2 regions of the Sporosarcina siberiensis genome follow, and region 2 is predicted to be linked to the other one. Evidence: riboswitches for the same ligand, from Rfam matches in the RefSeq annotation. Region 2 holds a riboswitch; the other holds the start of a gene.

Region 1 (16,580 bases), on a different contig from region 2:
TCGCGTTCTAAATATGGTATGTGCATTCGGGGTACTGGTCCTAACTACGAAGCCTGATGATTTAGTAGAATCGCTTATTCGTAAAGGGATGTCGCCAAAAATAGGCTATGTTCTTTTATCAGTTTTGCAGATTATCCCGCAGATGATTGCAATGACTGGAAAAATAACGGACGCTCAGCGCTCACGAGGAATGGAAACTGAGGGGAATCTAGTAGCACGTATCAAGTCATTCATCCCGCTGCTAAGTCCAGTTGTGTTAAATTCACTCAATGATACTCGAGAACGTTCGATTGCTCTTGAAATTCGAGGGTTCAACTCAAAAAGTGAACGAACTTTTCTTCACGAATCGATTCGTTTTAAATATGGAGTTGCTGTAAAGTTTCTGTTAGTAGCAATTTTGATTGCGGTAATTATTTGGAGGGTTATTCTATGAGTAGTATTCGAGTGGAACATCTTACATATAAATACCCAACACGTGAAAATTTCGCACTAAATGATGTCTCTTTTACTGTTAAAAAAGGTGAATTCATTGGTATTGCTGGTGAAAACACTGCTGGAAAAACAACACTTTGCTATGCACTTAGTGGCTTAGTTCCTCATTTTTTTAAAGGAGCATATGGCGGAAATGTCTTTATTGGTAATATGGAAGTGTATACCCAAGAAATTAGTGATATTACAGCTAAAGTAGGTCTCGTATTCGAGAATCCGTTCTCCCAAATGACTGGGGCAAAATTTACAGTCTACGATGAAATTGCATTTGGGCTTGAAAACTTAGGTGTACCACGGGATGAAATGCACCGTCGTATTCAAGAGTGTATGCATCAACTAGATATTGAAGAGTTGCGGGATAAAAACCCTTTTTCTCTTTCGGGTGGTCAAATGCAACGTGTTGCGATTGCCAGCGTAATCGCCATGAAACCTGATATTCTTATATTTGATGAACCCACTTCTCAGCTTGATCCACAAGGCTCTGAAGAAGTTTTTAAAGTCGTGGGTGAACTTTCTAAACAAGGAATTACAATTATCATGGTCGAGCAAAAGGTCGAAAAACTTGCTGCCTATTCAGACCGCATCTTCTTAATGCATGAAGGGAAATTAATACAAGCAGGTACTCCTACAGAGATATTTTCACGCGATGATTTGAGTACATATGGAATTGAGCCTCCAATCTATACATCGGCAGCTAGATCACTTTGGCTGACTCAAGACACAACGAATCTTCTACCTATTGTATTAGAAGAGATTCCAACGACTGGATTAGAAAATTTCACTCTACAAGTTCACCAACAAAATACAGCCGATTTCCAAACAGCTGAGATTGTTGTTTCGAATCTTCATTTTAACTATGTAAAAGACATAGCTATTATGAAGGGCATCGATAGTACATTGAGTGGTAAACCGATAGCAATTATCGGGCAAAACGGAGCGGGTAAATCTACATTTGTAAAATTGTTGAAGGCTCTATTGAAACCATGTAAAGGTGAGATAACTATTGATGGCATTAAGACAGCTGACAGTACTGCTGCAAAACTTGCTGCTACAATTGGTCTTATCTTTCAAAATCCCAACGATCAAATCTTTAAGAATAATGTGCTTGACGAGGTAATGTTTGGTCCATTAAATATTGGGCAATCTACAGAAACAGCAAAACTCAATGCAATGAAAATGTTAGAGCTCGTTGGCCTTACTGGTAAAGAAGATGAAAACCCATATGATTTAAGTCTTGCTGAACGGAAAATGATTGCTGTAGCTTCGATTTTAGCAATGGATACAAAAATTGTTATTTTCGATGAGCCAACTATGGGACAAGACCATAAAGGAAAAAAGATGTTGGCTAAGATTATCAAAGAGTTATACACACAAGGTAAGTTAGTATTATGTATTTTACATGATATGGATTTTGTTGCGAATACCTTCGAGCGTACAATAATTTTGAGCGAAGGGTGTGTAGTGTTCGACGGAGAAACACGTAGTGCGTATGGCCAGGAACAACTTCTAAGCCAGGCAAAGCTTGAACAACCCCATATTACGCAGCTTGCTCGTCGAATGGGTTATCCCGGTATTATATTGAAAAGTAGTGAATTAATAACGAGGTAAATTTTTTTCAAGTAGCACTAATTGATAATACTAAGATTTGTTATTCTAAGAAAAAAAGAATACATAAAAAGAGTGAGCATATTTGCTCACTCTTTTTAATTATTTATTAAATTAACGCTGTTCACCAGTTTTTACATAGTTTATAAACTCTTTAGGAGTCATGTTTTCAATGCCAAGGTTTTCAAGTGTTCTTGCATCCTTCATCAAATCGCGTTCAAGTACAAGCTGCCCCATGGAAATAATTACTTCCATTCGTTCTGTAGGTAAATCGAGCAACTTTCCAAGAGCAACGAATGGAACAAGTCCCATTGGAATGTCCTCTGTTAGATAGCGTGTGTCGAGCGTTTTTTGCCCTTTAATATCCTGATATACACTGTTTTTACGTACTGAATCTGCTAGATTATTCTCAAATACATTATACTCTACTTCCATTTGCTCACGACATGAGAGTAATTCAAGTCCCAAAGCGCGTCCAATTGCAAGTCGTTCTTCATCCATAGCTTCAACAAATCGTCCGATGGATGGCGTGAATCCATCGATATAGAAGTGCCATTCATGGTCAGATTCAATTGTACCTGTATTAAGTAGTGTTGTTGCAGGATGTAAAATCGGGTTTGTATTATCAAAACTTGTAACTAGGATACTTTCAGTAGCTTCAAACTGTGGAAATGCAGGTTGAACAGCTGCAACTACATTTGCCGTTTCTGTTGCTGGAAGGGCTGCAATTAGTATTCTACTTTTTAGACCGAATACTTGCGTTCTACCGGGTTCAATTATCCGACAACCATACAACAATGTATTCGTCTCTGCCAATGTAACATTTGCAGTACAACCTTCATCTTTAAGTGTTTTTTTGAATGCCAATGATCCAAATGTTGCCGCTGGGTTTAAGATGACGATTTGACCATCTTTCAAGTAAGGGGCACATGCTTTAGCAACAGTTGTATGTGCAGTTGCTGGTACTGTAACAAGCACGATGTCCGCATCTTGTAGTGCTTCTTCGATATTTGTTGTTGCACGACGAACTTTTCCAAAACCATTCAATGCGTCTTCTAGATAAACTCCGCCTTGTTTTGTTATGCTTTCAATCGTTTCTTCAAAAATATCGTATAATGTGACATCAAAGCCCATCATCCCTAAATGACCAGCTGTTGTTTGGCCACCGTTACCGCCACCTAAAATCGTCCATTTCATACTTTTTGCCATTTATAACTACTCCTTTTGAGTTATTTTAAAGTCCATTAATTTTGATTAAGTCTATCTTTATATACTTATAACATTATAACATATTAAGGTAAATTAAAACGGACCCCAATCAATCCATACAGCAATTGCTAAAATAATCATTGTCCAAATTGTCCATTTCAGAACGAGTGGTCCAGCAAAACGTATCCATTTGCCGAATGGTACCGCTGCAATTCCAAGTGCAGCCATTAAAACAGGGTGTGTAGGTGTAATCATGTTCCAATATCCGTCACCTGACTGGAATGCTTGGACTGCTATTTGACGATTAATACCAATAACGTCACTGAGGATGACATAATAGGCATTACAACAGCGGCTTGTCCTGTAGAAGAGGGGATAATGAAATTTATGAGCCCTTGTGAAAAGTACATTCCCCAAGCAGCAAATACACTATTTAAGCTACCTAAAGGAACAGATACGGCATAAACAAATGTATCTATAATTTGTCCTTCTTCCATAACAACAAGAATGGCTCTTGAAAGTCCGATAATTAGTGCAGCAGCTGTCATATCAGCGGCACCTTTCATAAATTCATCTGTAAACTGATTGAAACTACCATTGAATGCGATAATACCAACTACAATCCCCATAAGTAACATGAGCGCGGAAATTTCCGCAAGGTACCATCCGTATTTCAGTACCCCAAATACAAGTACAACAAGTGATGAACCTAAAACAGCCATGATCCACTTATGTCTTTTTGTCATTGTTAGATTGTCCAGGATTGACAAATCTGTTTCAACTTTTTCTGTTTCATTTGCTAAAAGACTCTTTTTGGGATCCAATTTAACTTTTTTTGCATACTTTAACGTGTGATGAATTGCAATAATCAATCCACCAATCATTAAGATGGTTCGTAAGCCAATTCCTGAGAAGAGCGGTAATTCAGCAATAGCTTGAGCAATTCCAACGTTAAAGGGATTAAGAGGCCCCGCAGAGTATCCAGCATAAATCCCAACAACTACTATGGAAACCGCGATAATGCGGTCATAACCCATTGCTATCGTTGCAGCTAGAACAATTGCCACGAAGGGTAATGTCTCTTCTGCCATTCCAAACGTTGCGCCACCAATAGCAAATGCAGTCATAGCAATAATAATGAATATTGATTCTCTGCCTTTAAGCCGGTGAATGAGTCTTGCCAATGCTGCATTAATAGCACCACTTTTTACAATAACACCAAAAACTCCACCTACAATCAATACAAAGGCGATAATTTCGGAAGCGCCGACTATTCCATTAAACAAAGATGCCAATACTCCTCCGGGACCAACAGGTGTTGCTTCTGTATATGAAAAGCTATCGGCTACAATTAACTCTCTGCCGGTTTTATCATCCATAAGACGTTCAAATTGACCCGCGGGTACAATATACGTTAATAGTGCTACTAAAACAATAATAATCATAAGCAATCCAGTTGTAGTTGGTGCTTTAAAATTCCACTTTTTCTTTTGCTTTTCCATTCAGTCCACCATCCTTTTATTGGTAGAATGTTCCGTCAATAAAACATGAACACTCCTGATTGATTGTATATAAAAATATAACATTATAACATTAAGGTGTATAGAAACGAACCCGTTTCTAGTTTCTAATCAAGTGAAATCAAGCAATTTATTTAGAGGAAGTGAAGAAGTACTACTATCATCTAAATTCTTGAATTTCATGTTAGATCCAATTCCAAATAATACTTGTCTTTATCCTGTTTCATAATAAACTTTGAATATTCAACAGGATTGCCATCTGTAGAATAGGTAATTCGCTCCCATACAAAGAGTGGAGTGTTTGGTCGAACACCAAGCAGCTTTACCTCATTTTCATTGGGGACTGTTCCAGAAAAATAATTTTTCGAACGTGCTAGTGTAATGCCACATGTCTTTTTAAGTAAATCATAGATAAATACATCCTTATTAGGAGATTCTTCATGAGGTGGCCAAATTTCTTGTGGAATGTACGTATACTCCAGAGAAACCTTTTCTTCTTCCTCATAACCAATTCGCTCTACATAGACGAATTCAGCTTCAGAAGAAAACCCTAACTTTTTAGATATAGCAGGATACGACTGATTAAATTTCCACTCAAGTAAATCGTGTGAACTACTAATTTCATCATCTGAACGAATAAATTCAGATTTATGGATGTTTTTCTCTACATGTAAATTGGTAACAAATGTTCCTCGACCACGTTGTCGAACAAGCATCCCTTTATCGACTAGATTCATAATGGCTCTTTTAATGGTAATATTACTAACATCATACGTATTCGCTAATTCAATTTCCGTTGGGATTTGAACTCCTTCGTCCCAAACTCCTGTAAGTATCTTATCTTCTAGAATCACCTCTATTTGAGAATAGAGAGGTGTTGTTGCTGTTTTATCAATTTTCATGCATCCCACCCCTGTATAGTTGTTTATAATATTATAACTATGGAGTAACTTTACAACACTATAAAAAGTTTGTAAAGTCTTTTCGTAAACGCTTTCATAAAATAGTAATTTGATTACTGACTTTTCGATCTAGTGGCTCATTCATCTTATCAATGCAGTAGCGGTATTTAGGGAGTTCTGCAAAAAGTTTGATAGGGGATGTAACCACAAAAAGATTATGAAAAGAAAAAAGAGTAAGCGTATTGGCTCACTCTTTTCAACAAATTATACTTATGAAAGAACTTTTGTATTGAGGTTAAGTGCTTGCTGTAATGCGTTAAGTTCTTCGTTGTTTAATGGAATCATAGGGAGACGAACACCACCAACTGGGATTCCTTTTAAATTCAAAGCCGCTTTCACAGGACAAGGGTTTGGAGCGGCAAATAATGCCTTCATGATGGGAAGGAGTTTACGATGATCCTTAGCTGCATCTTTGACATTGCCGTTATTAAATTTTTCAATCATCGTTTGCATTTCATTACCTAAAACATGAGAAGCTACGGAAACGACACCGATTCCGCCAATCGATAATACTGGAATCGTTAAACCATCATCACCGCTATATAGAGAAAAAGTGTCTGGTGTCTGTTCAATAATTTCCGACATAGTAACTAAATTACCACTTGCTTCTTTAATGGCAACAATATTAGGGATTTTTGATAGACGAATGACGGTATCGACAGACATATTGACTACACTGCGACCTGGCACATTATAAAGCATGATCGGTAAAAATGTGAACTCCGCAATTGTTTTGAAATGCTGATACAATCCTTCTTGAGATGGATTGTTATAGTATGGTGTAACGAGCATAATACCATCTACCCCTGCATATTCTGCAAGTTTTGTAAGTTCAACAGATTCTTTTGTGTTGTTCGAACCGGTACCCGCAATTACTGGGATTCTACCATTCACAATTTCCATAGTAAATTTAAACAATTCTACTTTTTCTTCCTTTGTTAACGTCGGAGACTCTCCGGTTGTTCCAGATACGACTAAACCATCAGTCCCATTTGCAATTAAATGATTGATTAAGTTTTCTGTAGCTGGAAAATCTACTTCTCCATTCGTGTCAAAAGGAGTTACCATTGCTGTTAAAACTTGTCCGAAATTCATAATTTCTCCACATCCTATAATTTATTTTAAAAATTAGAGGTGGGAGGGCAGGTAGTAAATGAACGCAAAAATGCAACAACGAGGGATCGTTGTTGCATAAGAAATAAAGAATAATTTCTTTGCATAAGATAGCCCTCCATATAGTTTCCTATATGACAATTCTGTGTTTGTTCAACAACAGAACCAGCTCCGAGAAAATGAGTTTCTCTTCACTTCGGCAAATTCCCCTTTCCACATATGTCATAGGATCTCAATATCCTCGAAATGTGTACTGATGGTTTTCGCGCCTCTATCCCTACTTCAAAAGTTTTTGAAATAAGAGAATTTCTAATTGATATAACCATACCTGTTTTCAAACGCAATTGCAAGTGAATTCAGGAAGTTTATTAATCCTCGTCGGTTATCTTCGTTTCTACTGAATCATCCAAGAAAGTAGTCAACGCATCGATATTTTTTTCGAAATCGATGTCTAACACTTCGCCAACATTCGTTCGTTTATTTGAATAGGAACTATCGACAGGAAGACGTAACGTTTCAATCTTTCCAGAACTTTCATCGATAAGACCCTTACCAATCGAAAGCATTTTCATTTTTTCAAGATTCGTATCCACGTATCCATTTACTGCTCCAAGAAGTTTTGGTAGATTCAAAAGGCTGTGCACACTAACGGCTTCATCTTTCAATTTAGAAATGACTTCTTGTTGTCTCTCGACTCGGCCGAAGTCATTTTTATGGTCATGACGGAAGCGAACATAACCTAAGAGCTGGTCACCATCTAACTTTTGCACACCGGGGTTCAACGTCATATTAATACCATGTGACATCGCATATGGGATATCTACTTCAATACCATCGGGTGCTATAATATCTGCGATTTTCGGGAATCCATTAAAATCGACCATCGCATAATAATGGACATCCAAATCAAAGTTTTCCTTAATCGTCTGCCTCACGAGCTCGGGGCCACCAAGCGTAAACGCTGTATTCATTTTATGCATACCATATTCGGGGATTTCGACATAGGTGTCACGCATAATAGAAACAATCTTCATTTTTTTCGTATCTTGATTATAATGTGCAATCATTAACGTATCCGATCGCCCATCTTCCTCTTTACGTGCATCGGAGCCAAGTAAAAGAATATTAATCTCCCCGAATTGCGGCTCTGGCCCATCAAAAATACCGAACTCATCATTTTTATCTTTTAATGATCCATCTTCTGACAAAGATAAACCTTCATTGAATTGATAGAACCAATAAAACCCCACCAACAGGAGTAGTGCAGTTACAATTCCGATATTTCTGCCGGTTTTCTTCTTACGTTTCCTAGTGTTTTTATCATGTCTTCCCAATTGCTTCATCGCCTCATCTATTAATGGATTCGTTATTCTTTATTTAAAATAATTCACATAGTACTACTCTTTTAGACGTATGAACTTTGAAAAGGTTCTGTTTATAGGTGTAATCTTGCTTGGTGCTTGTCAGTAGTGTTATTGGTTACTATGTATAATTGTGATAGCATATATTTTAAAGGGGGATTCTAAATGAAAACAATTACTGCTGAATCAGGAATTATTTATGAGTTCAATAAATTCAATCCATATACGACAAGAATTGCATCTGGAACAACGGTGAAAATTGAAGCTTACGATTGTTTCCAAAACCAAATTCAAACTCCAGAAACCGAAGTAGGTGGAATTGATTGGGATAAGATCAATCCTGCAACGGGTCCGATTTTTATAGAAGATGCAATGCCTGGAGATATTTTGAAAGTTACGATTAAGCAGATTGAAATAGGTGAACAAGGGGTCATGGTTGTAGGGCCAGGCTTAGGTGTAATGGGTCACAAAATAGAACAAATGGAGTCTAAGATTTTACCGATTAAAGATGGCAAGGTCCATTTTAATGATATTGAAATCCCATTAAATAAAATGGTTGGTGTCATTGGCGTTGCTCCTGAAGGAAACGGTGTAAATTGTGGGACACCTGGTGCACATGGTGGAAATATGGATAATAAGATGATTAGCGAAGGAGCTATTTTATACTTCCCAGTGTTTGCAGAAGGTGCTCTCTTTGCACTTGGTGATTTACACGCGGCAATGGGTGACGGGGAAGTGAGTGTTTCAGGAGTTGAAGTGCCCGGGGAAGTTACTGTTAAATTGGAAGTTCTTAAAGGGGACCGACTGAGTCATCCGATGCTTGAAAATAGAGACGTATTCACACAAATTGTTTCAGCTGAAACGCTTGATGAGGCAGCTAAACTTGCAGCAACCGAAATGATTGAACGTATTGTCGACAAAACCGGTCTTCCTTTAAGTGAAATCACAATGCTCATAAGCGCAGCAGGGCAAAGTGAAATTTGCCAAATCGTTGACCCGCTCATGACCGCAAGATTTGTCGTTCCTAAATGGTTATTGAAGGAACTGGATTGTACGTTGATTAACAACTGAAATATAAAAAAATATAGGTGAAATTTTTGTCAATATTTGTTTCATTCCATCATTTACTAAAGAGAGAGATGAGTGTTATTTGAGGGGGATGAACATGGCGAAAAATAACCGTGGGAAAAGATTGAAAACGTATACTTCAATGTGCCGTGGGGAATGTCCAAGCTGCCATAGAACAGGGGTTAAGTTATTATACAATTTGAAAATAGAGTCTAACACAACGATTCAAGTATGTAAGTTTTGTAGAGAGCGATAAATTGTAGTTAATCGTTTAAAAACAAAACCAGCCATAAGAAAAAAATCTTCTACATCGGAAATTCACATTTACACATTTGAAGGACCTCATCATCCTTCAAATGTGTATTTATTGTTTTGACTTATATTCTTACTTCAAAAGTTAAAATAATATTTTTGAGAGAAAAATCACAATCGATACTGTAATCGCACTTAACGCTGTGGAAAACAGTACGATTTGTGCCGCTAATTCTGGATGATTATCATATTCTTGCGCAATTACCGCACTATTGACCGAAGTCGGCATAGCTGCTCCAATTAATAATGCTTGTGCCATAACTCCATCAATCCGAAATAATAAAATAAGTCCCAATGCTAGTACAGGACCGAGTATGAGTCTTAGGAATAAGCTCGCATATACAGTAGATAAACCCGTTTTAAATTTAATAGTAGCTACTTGTGCACCCAAAGTTAGTAATGCAAGTGCAACCATTGCATCCGCGGTATAATTCGCAGGAATCCAAATGAAGTTTGGAATGGGTATGTGAAAAATATTGAGAGAAATACCTAACAGCATCGCATATAAAACAGGCATCTTAAAATAAGCCAACATTGCTTTAATCTTACCGATTTTTACCGATTGCAATGTGAATATACCATAGGAGAATAAGAATATGTTTTGGAAAGTAAGAATTAAAACTTGAATAGACATCGCAAAGGGATCGCTTTTAAACACTAAATCATTGACAGGAACCCCATAGTTTCCCGAGTTGTAAAAGAGCACACTATTCGTGAAAGCTGTTTTCTCACCTGTTTTTAACTTTAGTATTTTACTTGAAATCAATGAAACAAGATAAAGTACTAATACATACAAAACGAAAAATAGAATAACCGAATAAAATATAGAAAATGAAAGTTTCGTAGTATATAATTTCACGAAGATAAAGCCTGGGACTAGATAATAGATGTTCAGTCTGGCCAGAGTTTGCACGTTCAAATTAAACTTTCTTTGCATAAGAAAACCAACACTTATAATAACAAATACAGGTAAAATAATATCCTTTAAAATTATAAAGAGTTCATTCAATTCGTTCACACTTTCTTTCCATAGTTCCCTAATTTAAATTAATTTCGTATAAAAGGATTTGAATTGAAGGGATTATTTTAAGTTCTTTGATTATTGTAACACGTATCTGTTTTTAGAAAATACATAAAATTAATTTATCGAAATATAGAATTATAAATTCTACCTAGATATTTCATGCAGTGTTATACTGAAGTGTCTTGTAAATACAATAAGGAAGTGTTTTAATGGTTGGTCGTAATGATCGCTGTCCATGTGGTAGCGGCAAAAAATACAAAAAATGTTGTGAATCAAAAGAGGTAGTCGAAGTAAAAGATATGCATATTGAAGAATTGGAACGGATTTTACAAAACTTTTATGAATCATATCCAGTGCGTAAAGACATTCCTGAGTACACAGAATTGGCCAACAAATGGAAGAGTTCTTTACAAATCGCTATCAACGAAGAAATGATTGAAGCGATTGTACTTGATGAGTTCTTCTTCCATTACCGTACAGATATATGGACAGGCTATTTGGATAAGGTAAGTAAAAAACAAATGCGCTCTTCCATTTTAAATGTTCTAGAAACATGGAGAAAGCCTAGAATATTCATCGGCGAAGTAATTCAAGTGGATAGTGAATATTTAATTCTTAAATCGATATTTGGGAACGAGACAATCGAATTAAGACGTGAAAGTGAAAAGCCAGTATCTTTAGGTGCAAATGTGTATTGCTTCATATTACCTGATGGAACATCCATCTCGAATCGCTTTTTAGCGGTTTCTAGTTTAATATTCTTTCCAGTAGATCATCAAGAAGTGTTTAAGAACTTTGCAAAGCAGTATGAATTGGAATCCGATAAGACTCTAGATACTTATTGGAAAGACAACAGTGTTTTGTTTTGGAAGAATCTTGGAGAAGACGGTTTTGAAGGCGGGGAATTCACCGAGTTTGAAACCGGCGTTCTTGATCATGTAATGGACTTCTTAGAAAAAAACGATCGGGAATCAGATGAGTTGTTGGAAATGGTTGAGGACTATTTAGTAGAACTACAACCGAACGCCCGAAAAGAAGTAGCCATAGCAGCGGGTGCGATTCGATTCGGAATAGATGAAGGGTATTTTAACCCTTTGGATTTAACGCTTAAGGAAATAGCTGAATGGTTTGAAGTGTCCACTTCCTCGATGAATAAATATCATAAAGAATTGATGGAGTATAAAGGTACTAAATCTTAATTCATTCTAGTTGTAATGTATATACGCACAGAAAAGGCATGTTCCGATTGGAACATGCCTTTTTCTGCCCATTAACAAATGGGGTTTATTCGCGGAAAATTTGTCGTTTGACATCGTACAAACTGTTCTTTCTGACGATTAAATCTGTACCGTCGTGCTTATTCAGTTTGATTGTACTACCGGTTTCAGCTGTCGCAAGGTGTTAAATACGCGATCATATGCTTACTTCCAAGTCTTATATTGCACTTGCACAAAAAATGTAACTGTTTACTAATTTGATACGTTACTTCTTGAAAAATGTATCGCTCGTCAGTAAAGCAAATTTTCCGCCAAGGCAGTGCATTTCATCCTTAGAATCCTCTGAAAGGTTACTCGTCTAACAGGTTCATCGTTCGGTAGTTTTGCCTTGTACTTAATATATACCCATGTAAAAAAATCTTAAACCTATTATTTGAAAAGATTTTTTATTAATTTATTTAATTGTGTTTTTACTATAAACACTTTCGATAAAATAGAATAAAACAGCTTCTTCTAGAGCATAGTAACGTCTAGGAGGTGAGCATTTTTGGCGAATAAAAACAATAAGAAAACAATGAACGAAAGAACGCATAATCCTTTTGAAGCTTATACTGGTAGGGATAAAGCCGATAACAACAATTCAAATGACAAACAAAAAGAAGAGTTTGCAGCAGAATTTGATTCGAAAGTAAAGAGGGAAAATAATACGAAAAGGAAAAGATAAGGATTGACAAAGTTAAATACTTTGATAATTCAAAACGGCATAAAAGACTCATTAAATTTCAAAGATTCCAGAGTTATTTAAAAACAACACTATAATTAGTGGAGATATTAAATTCTCATATTCATTTTGATTCGCACACAATATTTCATTGTGTGCGTTTTTGTACTGTTTAAATGCAAATTGCGTTTGAAATTTTACATTAGATTTTAACACGATGCATTAAATAACTGTTTATTTCATATGGATAGTAAACACTTCTTTGAGGAGTAAGAAGTTACCAATCTTTAATTTTTCTTTGCTTTCAGTTCCGAATTAATTGATTTTCTAACAGCAAATTTAATTCGAGCTAGAGTGTTCGCATTTTTTCAGTAACCGAAATTCAAAAAAATGAAAGGATCATTAGCCGAAGCTTTATGTACAAGCTAAACTCACTTGTTTACTCTATTTTAATACAAAAGAGGGGGATATAATATGAAACGGAAAGAACCAACAGCTAAAGAAACAAATATTAATGAATCTAAAGGGATAAATGCATTTGTTCTAATCTTTTTCGTTATACTTCTCGCGTCATTATTAACGTATATATTGCCAGCTGGGTCTTATGAAAGAGTCGATGTCAATGGTAGAAGTGTTGTTGATCCTGCAACCTTTACATTTGTTGAATCATCTCCGGTCGGGTTTATGGAGATATTTAACAGTATCCATTTAGGTATGATTGAAGGTTCAGGTATTATTTTCTTTGTATTTATAGTAGGTGGAGCCTTTGGTATTTTAAAAGCTACTGGTGCATTAGAAGCTTTAGTTAAATTAATAGCATTAAGGTTATCGCATAAAGCCACACTATTAATACCAGTCTTAATGCTCTTTTTTGCTGCGGGCGGTACGTTAATGGGGATGGCTGAAGAGACGTTGGTTTACATCGGTATATTAGTTCCATTAGCAATTGCATTAAGGTTTGATGTCTTTACTGGTTTTGCAATTGTTACACTTGGTGCTTCCGTCGGATTTTCAGCGGCTGTTATGAATCCATTTACAGTTGGTATAGCGCAAGGGATTGCTGAATTACCAACATTTTCGGGAATTGGACTTCGCTTGGCTCTTTTGGCTACTCTATATATTACTGCAGTATGGTATGTATTAAGGCATGCGAAAAAAGTTAAAAACAATCCAAGTTTAGGGTTCTATGGAAAGTATGAGCCTGTCACAACGAGTATCGAGCCAGATAAAAATTTCAAGATGAATACTAGGCATAAGCTAGTACTATATACGTTTTTATTGAATTTTATTGTACTCATTTACGGCGTGTTAAAACTAGAGTGGTATATTACGGAAATTGCGGGATTGTTTTTATTCTTTGGAATTGTAATTGGATTGATAGGCAAAGTAGTTCCTTCTAATATAGCGGACAGTTTCTTAGATGGCGCACGTGAAATGATACCAGGTGCTTTAGTCATTGGGTTTGCTCAAGCCATTTTGGTAATATTCAAAAGCGGGTTCCTAATGGATACGATTTTGTATTATGCGTCAGGACTTATCGGGAATTTACCAGCTGTATTAAGTGTAATTGGAATGTTCATTTTCCAACTATTCTTCAACTTTTTAATTCCTTCAGGTAGTGGACAAGCGGCTTTAACTATGCCCATCATGGCACCCCTGGCAGATTTAATAGGTGTAACGAGACAAACAGCGGTTTTGGCCTATCAACTTGGGGATGGTCTTTCGAATATTATATTTCCTACGGTTGGATACTTTATGGCAGGATTGGCCCTCGCGGGAATTCCATGGAGTAAGTGGGTTAGATGGGTGTTTCCATTTTTATTACTTCAAATTGGAATTGCACTTGTGTTTTTAATCATCGCTCAGTCCATACAGTATGGACCATTTTGAAGGAGGAGTGTATATGAAAGAAACGAAAGAGCTCCACTCACTATCCGAATGGAGCATTTCCCATAGAAGACATCTACATCAATATCCAGAGTTGTCTGGAAAAGAATTCAAGACTCACGAGTATATAAAAAAGATAATTACGGAACTTGGATTAGAAATTCTCGATTTTCCCTATCCAAGTTTAGTAGCGTACCTTCCAGGGATGATTGGTTCTAAGACAATAGCATTACGGGCGGACATTGACGCACTCCCGATACAAGAAGATGGGGAGAAGTCCGAGTATATGTCTAAGATACCGGGGGTGGCTCATGTATGTGGACATGATGGTCATACTGCAGTGCTTTTAGCTGTTGCAAAATGGATGTCAGAGAATCGTAGTTTAGTTCAACATAATGTGATGTTTATCTTTCAATCCTCAGAAGAAATGTCGCCAAGTGGCGCACTGGAGCTTGTTAAGTCCGGCGTGTTGAATGATGTAGATGCTATTTTTGGTGTACATCTGTGGCAAGGACTACAAAAAGGGAAAATAGGTTTAACACATGGACCGATGATGGCTTCAACGGATGAATTTGAAGTGACAATTAATGCGAGCGGTGGACATGGATCAATGCCTCATGAAACGATTGATCCAATTTATATCGCGACTCATTTAATACAGTCTTATCAGGCGATTGTAAGTAGGCAAATTAACCCTGGGGAACCTTCCGTTATAACAGTAGGAAGAATTGATGGAGGGACCAATTATAATATTATTCCTTCAACTGTAAAACTTTACGGAACGATTAGGGCAGTATCGCAAGAGAATAGGGAATTTATGAAAAGAAGAGTGAGGGAACAAACAAAAGGAATTTGCGCGACATTTATGGCGGATCAAATTGTAGAATTTATTGATGGAACGCCCCCTCTTATCAATGATGCAAAGGAAAGCAATTTTGTAGAGAAAGTAATTAAAAATCATATTGGAGAAAATTCTTTTGCTTTAATCGATATTGTTATGGCTGCAGAGGATTTTGCTTTTTATTTAAATGAAAAACCTGGAGCTTTTATTTTTGTTGGAATGAAAGGAGATAAAAGTAAATATCCACATCATCACGCTAAATTCGATTTGGATGAGGATGTTTTTCAATCCACAATTCATTTATTTATTAAAATCGTCTTAGATTATCCATCATCATAATATAAATTTGGAGGGTTCATATTGCTAAAAGTCACTTTTCAAGACGTATTAATTGCAGCAAATCGTTTAAAAGGAAGAATTAATCATACTCCTCTCATTTACTCGGATCTCCTGTCAATAGAAACAGGTGCCCAAGTATACATTAAAATGGAGTCATTACAAAAAACGGGTTCTTTTAAAGCCAGGGGTGCTTTAAATAAGATTGACTCTTTAACTCCAGAGGAATTAAAAAAAGGCGTTGTTACTGCTTCGGCGGGCAATCATGCTCAAGCAGTTGCCTATGCGTCAAGGCTTAAAGGAATTTCTGCGGAAATTGTTGTACCTACCACAACACCACAAACAAAGTTAGACGGAATAAAACGTCATGGTGGCGAATTGGTTCTTTATGGATATATATATGATGAGGCCGAGGAGCACGCAATTCAACTAGCAGAAGAAACCGGACGCGTTTTTATTAATGCTTTTGAAGACGATTTAGTTATTGCTGGACAAGGAACTGCTGCATTAGAAGCGTTTTTGGAAATTCCAGATTTTGATGTTTTACTAGTACCTGCTGGTGGGGGTGGCTTACTATGCGGAGTTGCGCTTGTGGCAAAGGCTATCAATCCAAACATTAAAGTGATTGGGATACAAACGCACGCCTCCCCACCTTGGTATTACTCTTTCAAAGCTGGGAAGTTGGTTGACGTTGAGTATTCATCTTCTTATGCGGAAGGTTTGCACGGAGGAATAACAGAAGGGAATTTAAATTTAGCTCAAGGAATTGTTGATGACATCGTCTTAGTAGAAGAAGAGGACGTTGCAAAAGCGATGTACTATATGGCGAAAAATGATCACAATATGTTGGAAGGGTCTGCAGTAGTTGGCATTGCTGCACTTCAACAAGGACTAATACCTAATATAGAAGGAAAG
Region 2 (16,580 bases):
AACGCTTATTTTACAAGACGCACAAGTACCAGTTGAAAACTTATTAGGTGAAATAGGCCGCGGTCATATTATTGCATTTAATATTTTAAATATTGGTCGTTATAAATTAGGAGTAGGAACACTTGGTGGAAGTAAGCGGGCTCTTGAACTTGCAGTAGCCTATACGAATCAGCGTAAACAGTTTAACACGCCAATTTCTTCTTTTAATTTAACAAAAGAAAAGATTTCTACAATGGCTTCTAAACTATTTGCTGCGGAAAGTCTTATTTACCGCACAGTGGGATATTTTGAAGAGCGTAACAATGCGATGACTCCTGAAGAACAGAAAGATGGTAAGGCAATTGCTGCTTCGATTGCGGAATACGCAATTGAATGTTCTATTAACAAAGTTGTAGGATCAGAAGTTCTGGATTATATTGCTGATGAGGCTGTACAGCTTCATGGCGGTTACGGTTTTATGGCTGAATACGAAGTTGAACAAATCTATCGTGACTCTCGTATAAATCGTATTTTTGAAGGAACAAATGAAATCAACCGCCTACTTATCCCAGGAACATTCTTGAAGAAAGCAATGAAAGGCGAGTTACCATTGCTTGAAAAAGCACAAAGCTTACAAGAAGAACTTCTTATGATGATGCCTGAAGAAATTGGCGACGAGGCCCTTGCACAAGAGAAAGTTCTTGTTCAAAATGCCAAGAAAATTGGTCTATTAGCTGCTGGTATGGCAGCGCAGAAGTTTGGTCCAAAACTTGAAGTAGAACAAGAAGTTCTTTCAAATATTGCAGACATTGCCAATAATGTCTTTGCAATGGAATCTGCTCTTCTTCGTACACAAAAAGCGATTGCACGTAGTGGCGAGGAGAAAGCGCAACAAATGATTTTATATACAGAGATTTTCTGTCAAGAAGCATTTGAAGCGATTGAGAAGGATGCAAGAGAGACTCTTCTTGCAACAGCTGATGGCGACAACCAACGTATGATGATTTCTGCTTTACGTAAATTGACACGTTCAACACCTTATAATATTATCTTGAAAAAACGTGAAGCATCTGTGAAAATAATCGATGCAGAAAAATACGTTGTTTAATTAATTTTAATGGTTCTCTGTAAAATGATGTTGGTGAAGAACTTTAGTCTGTTATAATTGAATTCTTTATTTGCTAAAAGACTGCCCAAAAAGTCAGTGGAAACTGGTTTTAGGGCAGTCTTTTTATAAATTTTCAATTATGCAGTTGCTTTCCGTTCCAGGCGGACGCGTTCTGGAGGGCGGGCGGTGGACCAACCTGTTTGCTTCGCAACCATTGGTTGTTTCACCTGTCCCGCTGATCCTCCCAGAGTCGCCGCCTTGCACTCCAAGCAACTTAGATTGCACATTGAAATAGAGTGATTTATACAGAAGAAATTTTCTTAACGTTTTTTTACTTGTTCTTATATAACTTGAAACAAAAGGAGAAACTACTCGTGACAAAATAGTCTTTAATACCTTAGAACCCTGATTAGATTGGAAATGCCTATTATAACCGGATTGTCCGCCAACATTTTCTATACAGAACAGTCTCTAAACGGTGGCCGAATAGTGGTAGTATTTACATTCAACTTATATTCACCACGTTTTAGCGTATTGGAGTGCAGACCGGCGACTCCAATGGGATCAGCGTGACAGTCGAGACCCCACAGGAGCGCGGTTTTCGCGACGAGGAGGCTCGACGCACGCCCCATGGAACGCGTCCGGTCGGAACGGAAATCAGCGGATAGCAGGACTTTTCAGTTCAATATATATTTATAAAAAAATGGTGTTAGAGAAATTCCATCTCTTTCTCTTGTTTAGTTTGAGAAAGGATAATTTTCACTAATGTCATGTATTGCGCTACCAATTTAATATGAAAAATGGAAACATCCGAGTGCCATAGGGTATTCGGATGTTTCTTTTGTTATACTAAGTACAAATGGAGGTGATCTAATTATGAAGCTTACATATTACGGTTATCCTAAATGCGGTACATGTAGAAAAGCAGAGAAATGGCTTGAGACAGAAAAGCTTGATTTTGTTAAGGTAAATATTGCAGAAGCTCCTCCATCAGAAGAGCAGCTTCGTGAAATACTTTTATTTTCAGGCTTGGAACTTAAAAAGTTATTCAATACAAGTGGAATGAAGTACCGCGAACTGAATCTTAAAGAAAAACTTCCTACTATGACAGAGGATGAGAAACTACAAATTCTATCATCTGACGGTATGCTTATTAAACGCCCAATTGTCGTCGGTAATGGAAAAGCTACTGTTGGATTTAAAGAAGAAAACTTTGAAAACGTATGGAACAACTAGTGTCCCGTCTTGTATTATTTGTCTTTGTATGTCAAAATTAAATAGAATGAATATATCTAATGGAGGTTTTCAATATGAGTACACCAACTGGATTAAAGTATTCCGATGAGCATGAATGGGTAAAAGAAGAGAATGGTAACTACCGTATTGGTATTACGCACTTTGCACAATCTGAACTAGGTGATATTGTCTTTGTTGAACTTCCAGAAGTTGGAGATGAAATTAAAGCAGACGAGCCTTTTGGTAGTGTTGAATCCGTAAAAACGGTTTCTGAACTTTATGCTCCAATTAGTGGAAAAGTAGTAGAAATGAATGCAGAGTTGGAAGATAGCCCTGAATTCGTTAACGAATCCCCATACGAAAAAGCATGGATGATTGTTGTTGAGCCTTCTAATGTATCTGAGGTAGATGCTCTAATGTCTGCAGAAGACTATGACAAAATGACATCTGGTGAATAATGAAAAGTGAAAACGCCGTTTTTATGTACGGCGTTTTTTTCTCGGTTTAAATAAAACTCCGGGGAGGAATTATTTTGTATGAAGGAAAGTTACTGATTGTTGAAGGCGGATCGGATCGAAAGAGACTCATACCTATTTTGGCGGAACCGGTAAAAATTATTTGTACGAATGGTACGATCAGTTCGTATGAACTTGAGGAAATGCTCACGCCATATGAGGACTGGGAGCTATTTGTTTTTGTGGATGCAGATGAGTCAGGTGAGAAAATCCGTGCTTTATTTAAGAGGGAATTTCCTTTGGCAAAACATATATATACTGAAAAAGTATATAAACAAGTTGAAACAACGCCAAACGATGTATTAATAGAGAACTTACTGAAAGCGAATTTTAAAGTGCATAGGAACTTTTAAAATTCATTCATCTGAAGGACAACTATTATTATTATTATTATTATTAAAGGATTGATTGAATGGAAAACTGGTCACGACAAAAATGGGAGGATATAGCCACGGAATCTCCTATAAGTGTTTTTTATTTATACACCCCTATGTGTGGAACTTGCGCAGTTGCTTCTAAAATGTTGGAAGTGATTTCTGTTATGAAGCCCGATTTACCTATGGGGAAGGCTGATTTGAATTATATTCAAGATGTTGCGGTGGATTATGAAATTGAGAGTGTACCATGCTTATTAATAGCAAAAGATGGAGTAATAGAACACAAAATATATGCATTTCAATCAGTTCCGGATTTACTGGAGCTTATTAGTTAACTTAGTGAATTTTTCATCTTTGATTATATACATTGAAGGATGGCAAAACTACTGAATACCATGCTCCAAATCAATAAATAGAGACTTGTTTAGGAAACAGAACTTATGTAAAAGTAATTGAATACTTATTTTTATAGTCGGTACGCCATGTGCCGACTATTTGTTATTCTCATTAGCAAGTAGGCAATTGAAAATAACTAATGTTGTTTCAAGTGCATACCAGTAAGTCTCTACTTCATGCTAATTCATAGAAAACCAATGTTACTCAAAGATTTGCAAGAGGAAGCTATTTGGGTTAAGATTAGAATGATACTAAATAAAGAATGGATATCCATTCGTAACTTAACATATTGGAGGTAAAGGAATGTCTACTTTAGTAATTAAAGACCTTCACGTTGAAATTGAAGGCAAGGAAATATTGAAAGGCGTCGATTTGACGATCAATACAAATGAGATCCATGCAATTATGGGTCCGAACGGTACAGGAAAATCAACTCTCGCGCAAGCGATTATGGGGCACCCGAGATATAAAGTAACTTCAGGGACAATTACACTTGATGGTGAAGATGTACTTGAAATGGAAGTTGACGAACGTGCGAAAGCAGGGATTTTCCTTGCAATGCAATACCCAAGTGAAGTTACAGGCGTTACAAATGCAGACTTCTTACGTTCAGCTGTCAATGCAAAACGTGACGAAGGTGATGAAATTCCATTAATGAAATTCATTCGTGAACTTGATACTAAAATGGAAACACTTGAGATGCATGAAGATATGGCAACACGTTATTTGAATGAAGGATTCTCAGGTGGAGAGAAAAAACGTAACGAAATTCTTCAACTTATGATGTTGAAGCCTCAATTCGCTGTGCTTGATGAAATTGACTCAGGTCTAGACATTGACGCACTTAAAGTAGTTGCAAAAGGAATTAATGAAATGCGCGGAGAAGGTTTTGGATGCCTAATCATTACGCATTACCAACGTCTTCTTGACTACATTAAACCAGATCACGTCCACGTAATGATTCAAGGTAAAGTCGTTCAATCAGGTGGCGCGGAATTAGCGCATAAACTTGAAGCACAAGGATATGACTGGCTTCATGAGGAACTTGGCATTGAAGCAGAAACTGTAGAGCAGGAAGCATAAGAAAGGGGACAATTCAAAATGACGGTTGAAACAAAATTGGCATTAACCGAACAGGATGTTCGTTCCTTTTCAAAGAAGATGAATGAAGCAGAGTGGATGACGGATTTCCGTGCAGACGCATTTGCGAAAGTGGAACAGCTTCCTATGCCGAAACCAGATAAAACAAGAATTGATCGTTGGAACTTTACAGAATTTCCTATCCATGCGGTAGAAAGTTCTGTTTACAAGTCACTAGATGAACTTCCAGAAGAGGCGCGTGCACTATTTGACGCAGATCGTCAGGGAAGTATATACATTCAACATAATAATACGCCTGCATATCTTTCATTGTCTGAAGACTTGAAAGCAAAAGGTGTTATTTTAACAGATATCTTCACAGCGACACGCGAACACGCTGACCTTGTGAAGAAATATTATATGACCGATGGCGTAAAAGTAGACGAACATAAATTAACTGCATTAAACGCAGCGTTTATGAACGGTGGATTATTTGTGTATGTCCCGAAAAACGTTGTTGTGGAAGAACCAATTCAAGCGCTATTCCTTCATGACAATGAAGAAGCTTCTATCTTTAACCATGTGATTGTTGTTGCGGAAGCGAACAGCTCACTAACATACATTGAAAACTACATGTCGACTGTGTCAGAAGCCAAAGGACAAGCAAATATTGTATCAGAAGTATTCACAGGTGCTAATGCACAAGTGAATTATGGTGCTGTTGATATGCTTCCAACCGGATTCACTACATTCGTCAGTCGTCGTGGTGTTACAGGTCGAGATAGTCGCTTGAACTGGGCGCTCGGACTTATGAATGACAGCGATACAATTGCAGAGAATATTACACACCTAGTAGGAGACGGTTCCCATTCTGATATGAAGACTGTTGTTGTAGGACGCGGAAAGCAACGTCAAAACTTTACGACAGAAATCATCAGCTTTGGTAAAAATACGAACGGTATGATTTTGAAACACGCTGTTGTTAAAGATGAGTCAACTGTAATCTTTAATGGTATCGGTAAAATAGTAAAAGGCGCAACAGGATCGAATGCGGAGCAAGAGTCACGTATGCTTATTTTGAGTCCACGCGCACGTGCAGACGCGAACCCTGTTTTACTCATTGCAGAGGACGAAGTGACAGCTGGTCACGCAGCTTCTGTTGGCCGGGTAGATCCGCTTGAAATGTTCTATATAATGAGTCGAGGGATTTCAAAAGAAGAAGCAGAACGCCTGATCATTCACGGATTCCTTGCACCAGTCGTCGCTGAGTTAAAAGTCGAAGGTGTGAAGAAACTGTTGACGGAGGTTATCGAAAGGAAAGTGCGCTAATGCTTAACAAAGACATACGCAAACATTTTCCAATTCTAGGTCAAGAAATAAACGGGCATCCGCTCGTTTATCTTGATAGTGCTGCAACTTCTCAAAAACCAACGCAAGTGATAGATGCGATTAGCGACTATTACAAGTTTGATAATTCAAATGTCCACCGCGGGGTTCACACACTTGGAAATCGCGCGACAGAAGCTTATGAAGGTGCACGCGATAAAGTGCGTACATTTATTAATGCGAAGTCGAGAGAAGAAATTATATTTACTCGTGGAACAACAACAGCGTTAAACATTGTGGCACAGAGTTATGGTCGTGCGAATGTCGATGAAGGAGACGAAATCGTCATTACGTACATGGAGCATCATTCTAATATTATTCCATGGCAGCAACTGGCTAAAGAAAAAGGCGCTGTTCTAAAATACGTGGAACTTGAAGACGATGGGACACTATCACTCGATAAAGTGCGTGAAGTTGTAACGGATCGGACGAAAATCGTTTCGATTATGCATGTTTCTAACGTTCTTGGAACAATTAACCCGATTAAAGAAATTACAGAAATCGCGCATGCACACGGTGCTGTCATGGTTGTAGATGGTGCGCAAGCTGCCCCTCATCTTAAAGTGGATGTAGAGAGTCTTAACTGTGATTTCTATGCGTTTTCAGGACATAAGATGGCTGGCCCTACAGGGATTGGTGTACTCTACGGGAAAAAAGGTTTGTTGAATGCTATGGAACCCGTTGAGTTCGGGGGAGAGATGATCGATTTCGTTGGCCTTTATGAATCGACATGGAAAGAACTTCCATGGAAATTTGAAGGTGGAACACCGATTATCGCAGGTGCAGTTGGCCTCGGTGCGGCAATCGATTATCTTGAAGAAATTGGGCTCGACAATATTGAACGTCATGAACATCAACTTGCTGCTTACGCACTAGAACGCTTTGCGAAAATTGATGGACTTACAGTGTATGGTCCACTGGATGCCGATAAGCGTGCAGGTGTGATCACGTTTAATGTTGAAGGTGTTCATCCGCATGACCTTGCAACAGTTTTAGATATGCATGGAATTGCTGTAAGGGCCGGACACCATTGTGCACAGCCACTTATGAAATGGCTTGATGTATCTGCCACAGCGCGCGCTAGCTTCTATGTATACAATACAGAAGAAGATGTTGATCGCCTCGTGGACGGACTCCAAATAGCAAAGGAGTATTTCAACGATGACAACTAGAAATCTTGACCAACTTTATCGTACGGTCATTATGGATCATTATAAATCACCGAAGAATAAAGGTGTGCTTGAAGAGAGTAGTGTCACCGTCGACATGAATAATCCGACGTGTGGCGACGTGATTCATTTAACAATGCAAGTTGTAGATGACACGGTTCAAAATGCGAAGTTTGAAGGGGAAGGTTGTTCGATTTCTATGGCATCTGCGTCAATGATGACACAGTTGATTATAGGGAAAACCGTCGAAGAAGCACTCGTCCTTTCCAAAACAATATCGAATATTATGCTGAGCAAAGAATATGACGACTCCATCGATTTAGGGGATATTGAGGCGCTTTCTGGCGTTGCTAAATTTCCGGCCCGGATTAAGTGTGCAACACTTGCATGGAAGGCGATGGAACAAGGAGTCGGAAAAGACTCCGAGTAACTCTATAGAAGGAGGAATAGTAATGGCTAAAAAACTGCCTGAAATGGGCGAATACGAACATGGTTTTAATGATGGAGATATCTCTGTATTCCGTTCGGAACGTGGACTTACACGTGAAATCGTAGAAGAGATTTCTGGAATGAAAAGCGAACCACAATGGATGTTAGACTACCGTCTAAAATCATTGGAAATGTTTTATAAAATGCCAACACCACAATGGGGTGGCGATCTTAACTCGCTAAACTTCGATGAGATTACGTACTATGTAAAAGCATCTGAAGGTACTGAACGCTCATGGGATGAAGTACCAGAAGAAATCAAGCGTACATTTGATAAACTTGGAATTCCAGCAGCAGAACAAAAATATCTAGCAGGAGTTTCTGCACAGTACGAGTCTGAAGTTGTTTATCACAACATGAAACAAGAATTAGTAGATATGGGAATTATCTTTAAAGATACGGATTCTGCGCTTAAAGAAGACGAGGAATTATTCAGAAAGTACTTTGGTACTGTGATTCCGAACTCAGACAATAAGTTCGCGGCATTGAACTCAGCTGTTTGGTCAGGTGGATCATTCATATACGTGCCACCAGGTATCAAAGTAGACTCACCTCTACAAGCCTATTTCCGCATCAACTCGGAAAATATGGGACAGTTTGAGCGTACGCTTATCATTGTCGACGAAGGCGCAAGTGTCCATTACGTTGAAGGATGTACAGCACCTGTATTCACAACAAGCTCACTTCACAGTGCGGTTGTTGAAATCATAGTCAAGGAAAATGGATATTGCCGTTACACAACAATCCAAAACTGGGCAAACAACGTTTATAACCTCGTTACAAAACGTGCAGTTGTTGACGCGCACGGTACGATGGAATGGATTGATGGAAATATCGGTTCGAAATTGACGATGAAATACCCAGCGATTTTACTTCGTGGAGAATATGCACGTGGTATGACATTGTCAATTGCAATTTCTGGAAAAGGACAACACCAGGATGCGGGTGCGAAAATGATGCACTTAGCTCCAAATACGTCTTCCACAATTGTTTCTAAATCGATTTCTCAAAACGGTGGTAAAGGAACATACCGTGGAATGGTTCACTTCGGACGTAATGCAGATGGCGCTAGTTCAAGAGTAGAGTGTGACGCGTTACTAATGGATGATATCTCAATATCGGATACAATTCCTTACAACGAAATTCTAAATAACAACATTTCACTTGAGCATGAAGCAAGTGTTTCTAAAGTTTCAGAAGAACAGCTCTTCTACTTGATGAGCCGTGGTGTTCCTGAATTAGAAGCAATTGAAATGATTGTTCTTGGCTTCATCGAGCCATTTACGAAAGAACTTCCGATGGAATATGCAGTAGAAATGAACCGTCTCATTAAGTTTGAAATGGAAGGTTCTATTGGTTAATTATTAACAAGAAAGCCGGCCCTTGTGGCTGGCTTTTCTGTTTACATAGAAAAAGTCTTGAATTGAGTGAAAAGCTTAAGATGAAATTCCTTCATATGTTAGTATGATTAGAGTATTACTTTATCGAAGGAGAATGTTTATGGAATTTATATTATTAGCGATAATTGGACTGTTATCTGGTGTAGTTGGTGCACTTGTGGGACTTGGCGGAGGTATTATACTTGTTCCTGCGACTATTTTTGTAGGTATTACTTTGGGATTGATTGACGGAATTACTCCTCAAAGTGTTGTAGGATTATCTGTCGTTATGATGGTTTTCGTAGGGCTAGGGTCGACTCTTAGTTATATGAAAATAAAAACAATTGACTATCGCAGTAGTATTATTTTTTTTATAGGTAGTATTCCTGGAACTCTATTAGGCGCTTATGTAAATAAAGGGCTTGAAATTAAATCATTTAATCTTTATTTTGGTATTTTACTTATATTTTTAGCAACACTACTTCTTGTTCGGAAATATTTGAAACCTATTTATTGGTTTAGAAACCACGGAAAAACGCGTACGTTTACAGATAAGATGGGTGAAACATATACATTTGGATATCCTATATGGTTCGCTCTGCTATTAACATTTGGAATTGGTTTTGCGTCTGGATTATTTGGTATTGGTGGAGGTTCAATAATTGTTCCAGCAATGATATTGTTATTCCTATTTCCACCACATGTTGCGGTTGGAACCTCTATGTTCATGGTCTTTTTATCAGCGATTGTCAATTCAATCACGCATATATCCCTTGGTAATGTTCCGTGGCTTTATACAATACCAGTGGTTCCGGCAGCATATATTGGTGCGAAACTAGGGGCTAAACTCAATCAGAAAATGAAGTCTGAAACGCTAGTTGTTGCATTACGGATCGTTTTGCTATTATTGGGTATCCGGTCAATTATAGAAGGTTTAATGGGGTGAAAAATGAAACAGTCGATAGAAACAATTCATTTATATCATACAAATGATATTCACAGTCATTTTGAAAACTGGCCTCGCATCAGTCAATTTCTAAAAGAGCGTCGTACGCATCACAAGGTAACTGGAGAAGCGTGTTATGTATTTGATGTTGGTGATCACGTAGACCGTTCACATCCATTTACCGAAGGCACAGAAGGTAAGGGGAATGTGATACTGCTTAATGAGGCGAACTATGATGCTGTGACAATTGGTAATAATGAAGGCATTACGATGTCGAAAAATGCATTAGCTTCATTATATGATGATGCAGAATTCGATGTCATTTTAGCGAACCTGTTTGATGAGGATGGGAGCCAACCTGATTGGGCTGTTCCATATCAAATATATACTACTGATAGAGGTACAAAAATTGGTGTAATTGCCGCTACTGCTGAGTATAAAGAGTTTTATAATAAACTAGGTTGGAAAATTAAAGAACCTCGAACAGAGCTGAAACGAATTGCAGAAAAGTTAGTGGAGAAAACAGATATACTTATTTGTCTATCTCATATGGGTCTTCCTCAAGACGAACTACTTGCTGCAGAATGCAGTGCGTTCAATGTTATTTTCGGAGCGCATACACATCATTTGTTTGAGGAAGGAAAACTCATTGGTAATACACTGCTTGCAGCAACAGGGAAGTTTGGTGCATTTACAGGGCATGTGTCGATTCAGATGGATACAGATGCAAAAGAAGTTGTAGAATTAAGTGCAGAGGTATATGCAACAGATTCATTGCCAGTTTCTGAGCATGTAAATCAGAAGATACAGTTGCTTATGGAAGCGGGCATTGAAACGATGGAAGATCCAATATTTTATAATCCAACAGTAATGCCGAAAAACCTATTCGGCCCCAGTGCACTAGCTGAATTTTTTGGAGAAGCATTGTTAGCACATACTGGGGCAGATTGTGCACTGTTTAATTCTGGAATATTTCTGGAAGATTTAAATGAGGGGTGGGTAACGAAAAGGGATTTACATTCAATGCTTCCCCATCCGATTAATCCATGTAAAATAACGCTTACTGGGGCTGAACTAGAAGAAATATATAAATTATCACTTAATAAAGAATGGCCTTATATTAAAATAAAAGGCCTTGGTTTTCGTGGCGATTTAATGGGTGCAATGCTCTACGAAGAAATTAAAATGGATAAGAATGGTCAAGTATTTATTGGGCATCATCCAATTCAAGTAAAGAAAGAATATACGCTTGCTACGCTAGATATGTTTACATTCGGATTTTTTTTCCCTTCATTAAAACATGCTGAAAAAGAGTATTATATGCCCGAATTAATTAGAGATGTGGTCTCTTCTTTTGGAAAACGACTGGTTAAAGAATAAACGACTCCCTCCTGACATAAACTATTCCAGGAGGAGTCGTTTTGAAATTTCACGGGCAAGTTAAGCGAAGGCCACGACGAAGGCTTAGAAAGCGAAAGATGATCCCGCTCCTAATTCCTGCGATTCTATTTGCCATTGTTTTTTTTCTATATTTCGTCAATATGAAATTGACACCGATTTATATGGATTTTGCAGAAATGCAAACCGAAAAAATAGCCTCCCAAGTCATAAGTAGTGCTATTAACTCAAGGGTAGCAAATGTCCTAGATGTAAACGATATTATAGTCAATATTCCGCCAAGTGAATCGGGTGGAATTGTGGGAGCGAAATTTAATACCGAAATAATAAATCGTGTTTTGGCGGAAATACAAATACTGGTACAACAACATCTCGATCAAGCTGAATCAGGTAATGTAGATTTGTTGCCGCCATCGGGTGAAATAGACTATGATCCACAAGCTATGGAAGATCGAGGTGGAATTGTCTTTTTGATACCCATGGGGCAAGCAATTGGAATACCGCTTCTTGGGAATTTAGGACCCAAAATACCAATTCGTTTGCATGTCATTGGAGAAGTTCAAGCAACACCGGAAACTACGATTAAGGAATTCGGAATTAATAATGCTTCGATTGAAGTAAATGTTTTGCTGGTTGTAAATGTGCAAATTATTGTACCTTTTGCAACGAAAAATACTATTGTGAAGACTAAGGTTCCTATTGCTGCAGGATTGTTCAAAGGGGATGTTCCACCAATCTACAATAAAGGTGCTGATGGAATAACACCGCAGATTGAAATACCCTTTAAGTTGCCAGAAGATAAGGAATAAATGTTTAGTTGAAACTGGTTCAAATTATTGATAGTCTAAGACAGTATTCATTATATCGATTGGGTAGAGGCTGCATTGCTTATTAGTCACACACGTGAGATTGACCTTGATGACCGTGTGTAAAAGGAAGCATTGCCGAAGTTTTGCGAATCTGTCAAATTCGCTAGACTGGGGTTATTCCAAACAGGAATAACACTGTCATACGCTATTTTAGCGCGTGATGAGCTACAAGTCGTACGTTAGATAAACATTATTTATCCAACTGACGAAACGTAGATAGAGCTGACATCCCTTCACTTGTAATAAGTGTGAGTGGATGTCAGTTTTTTTGCTCATTGAGGTCTCATCCCAACGACCTGGAGGTTTTAAAATGGAAGGAACATGGGTATCAATTTTACCACCGGTACTTGCAATTGTAATGGTCTTGATTACAAGAAAGGTTTTACTATCGCTTGGAATAGGGATTGTTTCAGCTGCTTTACTTACAGCATCATTTGCACCAGTTCAATCTGCAGTGAATTTTTGGAAAGCGATTACGGTCTCTTTTTGGGACGATGGTGCAATAAATACATATTCCATTTTTATAATGCTCTTCATATTGCTACTTGGAATAATTACTGCTTTTGTTAGTTTATCTGGAGGTAGCCGAGCATTTGCAGAATGGGCAGCAGTGCGTATTAAAACGAAAAGAGGGGCTAAGTTATTAACGGTCTTTCTTGGAATGATATTGTTTGTTGATGATTACTTCAATGCACTTGCAGTTGGTCAAATATCACGTCCAATTACAGATAGTCACAAAATATCTCGTGCGAAATTGGCCTATTTTATCGACTCGACTTCTGCTCCTATATGTGTCATCTCACCAATTTCGAGTTGGGGGGCATATTTAATTGGCCAACTTGCAATTATATTGGCAAGTGCTGCGACAATTAGCTATTCACCGTTATCAGCTTTCATAATGATGGCGCCGATGAATTTCTATGTTATCACGACACTAGTTTTGGTCATTTTTCTAGCATGGACAGACATCGATCTATTTGAAATGAAGAAACATGAACAACTCGCAATGGAAACAGGTCAGCTATATGATCCAGATAAAGAGATTCCGGGTCAATTACAAGAAGATTTTCCCGAACATGAATCTGGACGTGTTAGAGATTTAATACTACCGATTGCAACGCTTGTAGTATCTGTCTTAGTAATGATGATTTGGACCGGTTACTTGGAAAGTATGGCAAGTTTGGGCTCGGCAACCATATGGTCGATCTTTGAGAATACTAATGTTCCACTTTCGCTGCTGACAGGAGGCCTTGTTGGTACACTTGTTGCGGTTGGTTTATACATGAGTCAAATGAAGTATAATTCAACAGCGAGCATCACTTGGATGGGGCGCGCACTTAAAAGTGGTTTAAAAGCAATGTTTCCTGCAGTTTCAATATTAATATTAGCATGGGCACTTACGGATTTAATTGCTGTGTTGGAAACGGGCGTATATTTGTCAGAACTTGTTGAAAAAATGAATGTTCCTATTGCTTTTCTTCCAGTAATTATGTTTGTATTTGCGGGACTTATGGCTTTTTCTACAGGAACTTCATGGGGATCATTTGGTATCTTACTACCAATAGCGGGAGAAATAATGATTGAGGCAGCTCCTGAAATGTTGTTACCTGCACTTGCGGCAGTTCTTGCTGGTGCAGTGTTTGGTGATCATTGCTCACCGATTTCCGATACTACTATACTTTCCTCAACTGGTGCCGGATGTAACCACATTGACCATGTCGCAACGCAATTACCATATGCTCTAATAAGTGCAGGAATTGCAGCGATTGGATATATTGTCTTGGGTCTTACCGGTTCTATATGGTTCGGATTGATAGCAATTATTATTATACTTATTGCTTTCCTCACTACGTTAATCATTCGAAACGATAAGAGAGAAGCATTAGTACATCAATGAATATATGAGTAAAGAAGCTATTCAAATGAGTAGCTTCTTTATTTTTGTATACTAATTATGTGAATAAAATATGTTTTGACAATAGTCTGATAGAAGATTATACTTATCTTGTGTGTAGTTGGACTCGTTCGGAAAAGTGGAAAAAACTGAACAATATTTTGTATAAGAAAAGGGGGAAGTTATATGGCGCAACGTTCTCAATGGGGAACACGATCTGGTTTTATTATGGCAGCTGTAGGTTCTGCGGTTGGACTCGGTAACATTTGGCGCTTTCCGTACGTAGCGTACGAAAACGGTGGTGGAGCATTCTTTATACCATATTTATTCGCACTTTTAACTGCAGGAATACCGATTTTAATCATGGAATTTACAATGGGTCATAAGTACCGCGGTTCTGCTGCACTTTCATTTTTTAGAATGGGAGGAAAGAAAGCTGAGTGGCTTGGGTGGTGGGGAATTTTTGTATCCTTTGTTATTGCAACCTACTACGCAGTAATCATTGCTTGGGCGATGAAGTACACAGTCTATTCGTTTAATCTTGCTTGGGGTTCAGATACTGGGGCTTTCCTATTTGGGGATGTTCTGAATTTAGCTGAAACACCTGGTCAAGCTGGTGGATTTGTTCTTGGTGTTCTCTTCCCATTATTGCTTGTTTGGGCAATCGCTTTTGTTATTTTGATTGCAGGGGTCCAAAGGGGTATTGAATTGGCAAACAGAATATTCATACCAACTTTAGTTGTTGTGTTTTTGATGGTTGTTATCCGGGCGGTTACATTGGATGGAGCTTTACTTGGTCTTGACGCATTCTTTAAACCGGATTTATCAAAGCTCATGAATCCTCAGGTATGGGTGGCCGCCTATGGGCATATATTTTTTAGTTTATCAATCGCTTTTGCAATAATGATAACGTATTCAAGCTATTTACCTAAGAAATCGGATATTACAAATAACGCATTCATCACTGGATTTGCAAATTCAGGATTTGAGTTACTTGCGGGTATTGGAGTTTTCTCTGCACTTGGGTTTATGGCGACACAAGCGAACGTTCCAGTAGCAGAAGTAGCAACAGCGGGAGTAGGTCTAGCCTTTGTTGTGTTTCCGCAAATTATTAATGAAATGCCAGGTTTTAATGGTATTTTCGGGGCTTTATTCTTCCTATCACTTGTGCTTGCTGGACTGACGTCTCTTGTTTCGATTTGTGAAACATTTATAGCAGGTGTATCGGATAAGTTTGATATTTCCCGTAGAAGATCTGTAGTCATTAGTGTTGGAATCGCAACTTTAATTTCAACATTATTTGCAACACGTGGCGGACTTTTCTTCCTAGATGCTGCTGATTACTTCATAAACCAATTTGGAGTTGCAGCAATTGGACTAGTCGAGGTTGTGTTAATCGCATGGGCGTTTAAGAAACTGGACGTATTCAAAAAACATGCAAATGCTGTTTCAGACATCCAAATCGGTACTTGGTGGAAGGTATGCCTTGGCGTAATTACACCGTTAGTTCTTGGTTATATGATGTTTGGTCTTTTGAAAATCAACATATTAAAACAACATACAGATTCTGATGGAAAGATTATAGGTAACTATGAAGGCTATTCAGATGGATTTATCTGGGCCAGTGGTTGGTCCGTCGCAATCTTTGCGATAGTCATGGCTATTATCTTTACGTTGTTTAAGTGGAAAAAGAATACACATGAAACTACTGATTATGAAAATGACTAAGGAGGATTCGATATGAGTGCTGGAGCGATCGTAATGATGGTAATAGGAATCCTCATTATCTGGGGAGGTCTTGGAGCAAGTATTGCGCATGCCGTGAAGAAAGAAAGAAGCCGATAAGTAGTGCAAGCACCCAAAAAAAGCAAACCGGGTGCTTGCTTTTTTATAGAAATACAATCGATCTTTTCCTTATGCCATTCACACTCTGGGTTGTTTGCGGAATATATATATGATACATTAGCTATAGTATGAGAACTGAAAAATCACTATATATGTTACAACAGCTCAAGTGGAAATGGAGTCGATTGTTGTGTCTTGTAGACCAGAAACAGGAAATAAAAACGAACATATTAAAAAACCAGATTGGTTAAAAATTAAATTGAATACGAACGAAAACTATACGGGTCTTAAGAAAATGATGCGAGAACAAAATTTAAATACAGTTTGTGAAGAGGCTCGTTGCCCAAATATTCATGAATGTTGGGGAGAGCGCCGTACAGCAACATTTATGATCCTAGGTGCTGTCTGTACTCGCGCTTGCCGCTTTTGCGCTGTCAAGACGGGATTGCCTAACGAACTTGATACAGCTGAACCAGAACGTGTTGCAGACTCTGTAGCTCTTATGAACTTAAAG

Evidence for each region. A riboswitch is a leader RNA that binds a small molecule or an ion and turns the genes downstream of it on or off. The one in region 2 is predicted to bind lysine.
Region 1: another riboswitch for lysine. It lies ahead of dapA (4-hydroxy-tetrahydrodipicolinate synthase); the one in region 2 lies ahead of ACFSFY_RS05595 (Na+/H+ antiporter NhaC family protein).

Annotation. Positions count from the first base shown of each region.
Region 1 is NZ_JBHUGI010000032.1:4,900-21,479, reverse strand. Features, by position in the region: gene ACFSFY_RS11010 (energy-coupling factor transporter transmembrane component T family protein) at 1-433, shown strand, start outside; gene ACFSFY_RS11005 (ABC transporter ATP-binding protein) at 430-2,097, shown strand; gene ACFSFY_RS11000 (NAD/NADP octopine/nopaline dehydrogenase family protein) at 2,209-3,303, opposite strand; gene ACFSFY_RS10995 (hypothetical protein) at 3,397-3,600, opposite strand; gene ACFSFY_RS10990 (YfcC family protein) at 3,597-4,805, opposite strand; gene ACFSFY_RS10985 (GntR family transcriptional regulator) at 5,003-5,725, opposite strand; gene dapA (4-hydroxy-tetrahydrodipicolinate synthase) at 5,996-6,880, opposite strand; lysine riboswitch at 7,002-7,180, opposite strand; gene ACFSFY_RS10975 (LCP family protein) at 7,267-8,241, opposite strand; gene ACFSFY_RS10970 (acetamidase/formamidase family protein) at 8,425-9,330, shown strand; gene ACFSFY_RS10965 (AEC family transporter) at 9,725-10,648, opposite strand; gene ACFSFY_RS10960 (YecA family protein) at 10,873-11,862, shown strand; gene ACFSFY_RS10955 (hypothetical protein) at 12,428-12,604, shown strand; gene ACFSFY_RS10950 (YfcC family protein) at 13,076-14,491, shown strand; gene ACFSFY_RS10945 (M20 metallopeptidase family protein) at 14,505-15,668, shown strand; gene ACFSFY_RS10940 (threonine ammonia-lyase) at 15,690-16,580, shown strand, end outside.
Region 2 is NZ_JBHUGI010000010.1:35,139-51,718, forward strand. Features, by position in the region: gene ACFSFY_RS05530 (acyl-CoA dehydrogenase family protein) at 1-1,087, shown strand, start outside; gene ACFSFY_RS05535 (arsenate reductase family protein) at 1,964-2,323, shown strand; gene gcvH (glycine cleavage system protein GcvH) at 2,398-2,781, shown strand; gene ACFSFY_RS05545 (toprim domain-containing protein) at 2,856-3,191, shown strand; gene ACFSFY_RS05550 (thioredoxin family protein) at 3,251-3,550, shown strand; gene sufC (Fe-S cluster assembly ATPase SufC) at 3,915-4,694, shown strand; gene sufD (Fe-S cluster assembly protein SufD) at 4,713-6,020, shown strand; gene ACFSFY_RS05565 (cysteine desulfurase) at 6,020-7,249, shown strand; gene sufU (Fe-S cluster assembly sulfur transfer protein SufU) at 7,239-7,676, shown strand; gene sufB (Fe-S cluster assembly protein SufB) at 7,699-9,096, shown strand; gene ACFSFY_RS05580 (sulfite exporter TauE/SafE family protein) at 9,236-10,060, shown strand; gene ACFSFY_RS05585 (bifunctional metallophosphatase/5'-nucleotidase) at 10,064-11,440, shown strand; gene yunB (sporulation protein YunB) at 11,482-12,267, shown strand; lysine riboswitch at 12,324-12,503, shown strand; gene ACFSFY_RS05595 (Na+/H+ antiporter NhaC family protein) at 12,638-14,224, shown strand; gene ACFSFY_RS05600 (sodium-dependent transporter) at 14,408-15,949, shown strand; gene ACFSFY_RS05605 (methionine/alanine import family NSS transporter small subunit) at 15,962-16,066, shown strand; gene lipA (lipoyl synthase) at 16,242-16,580, shown strand, end outside.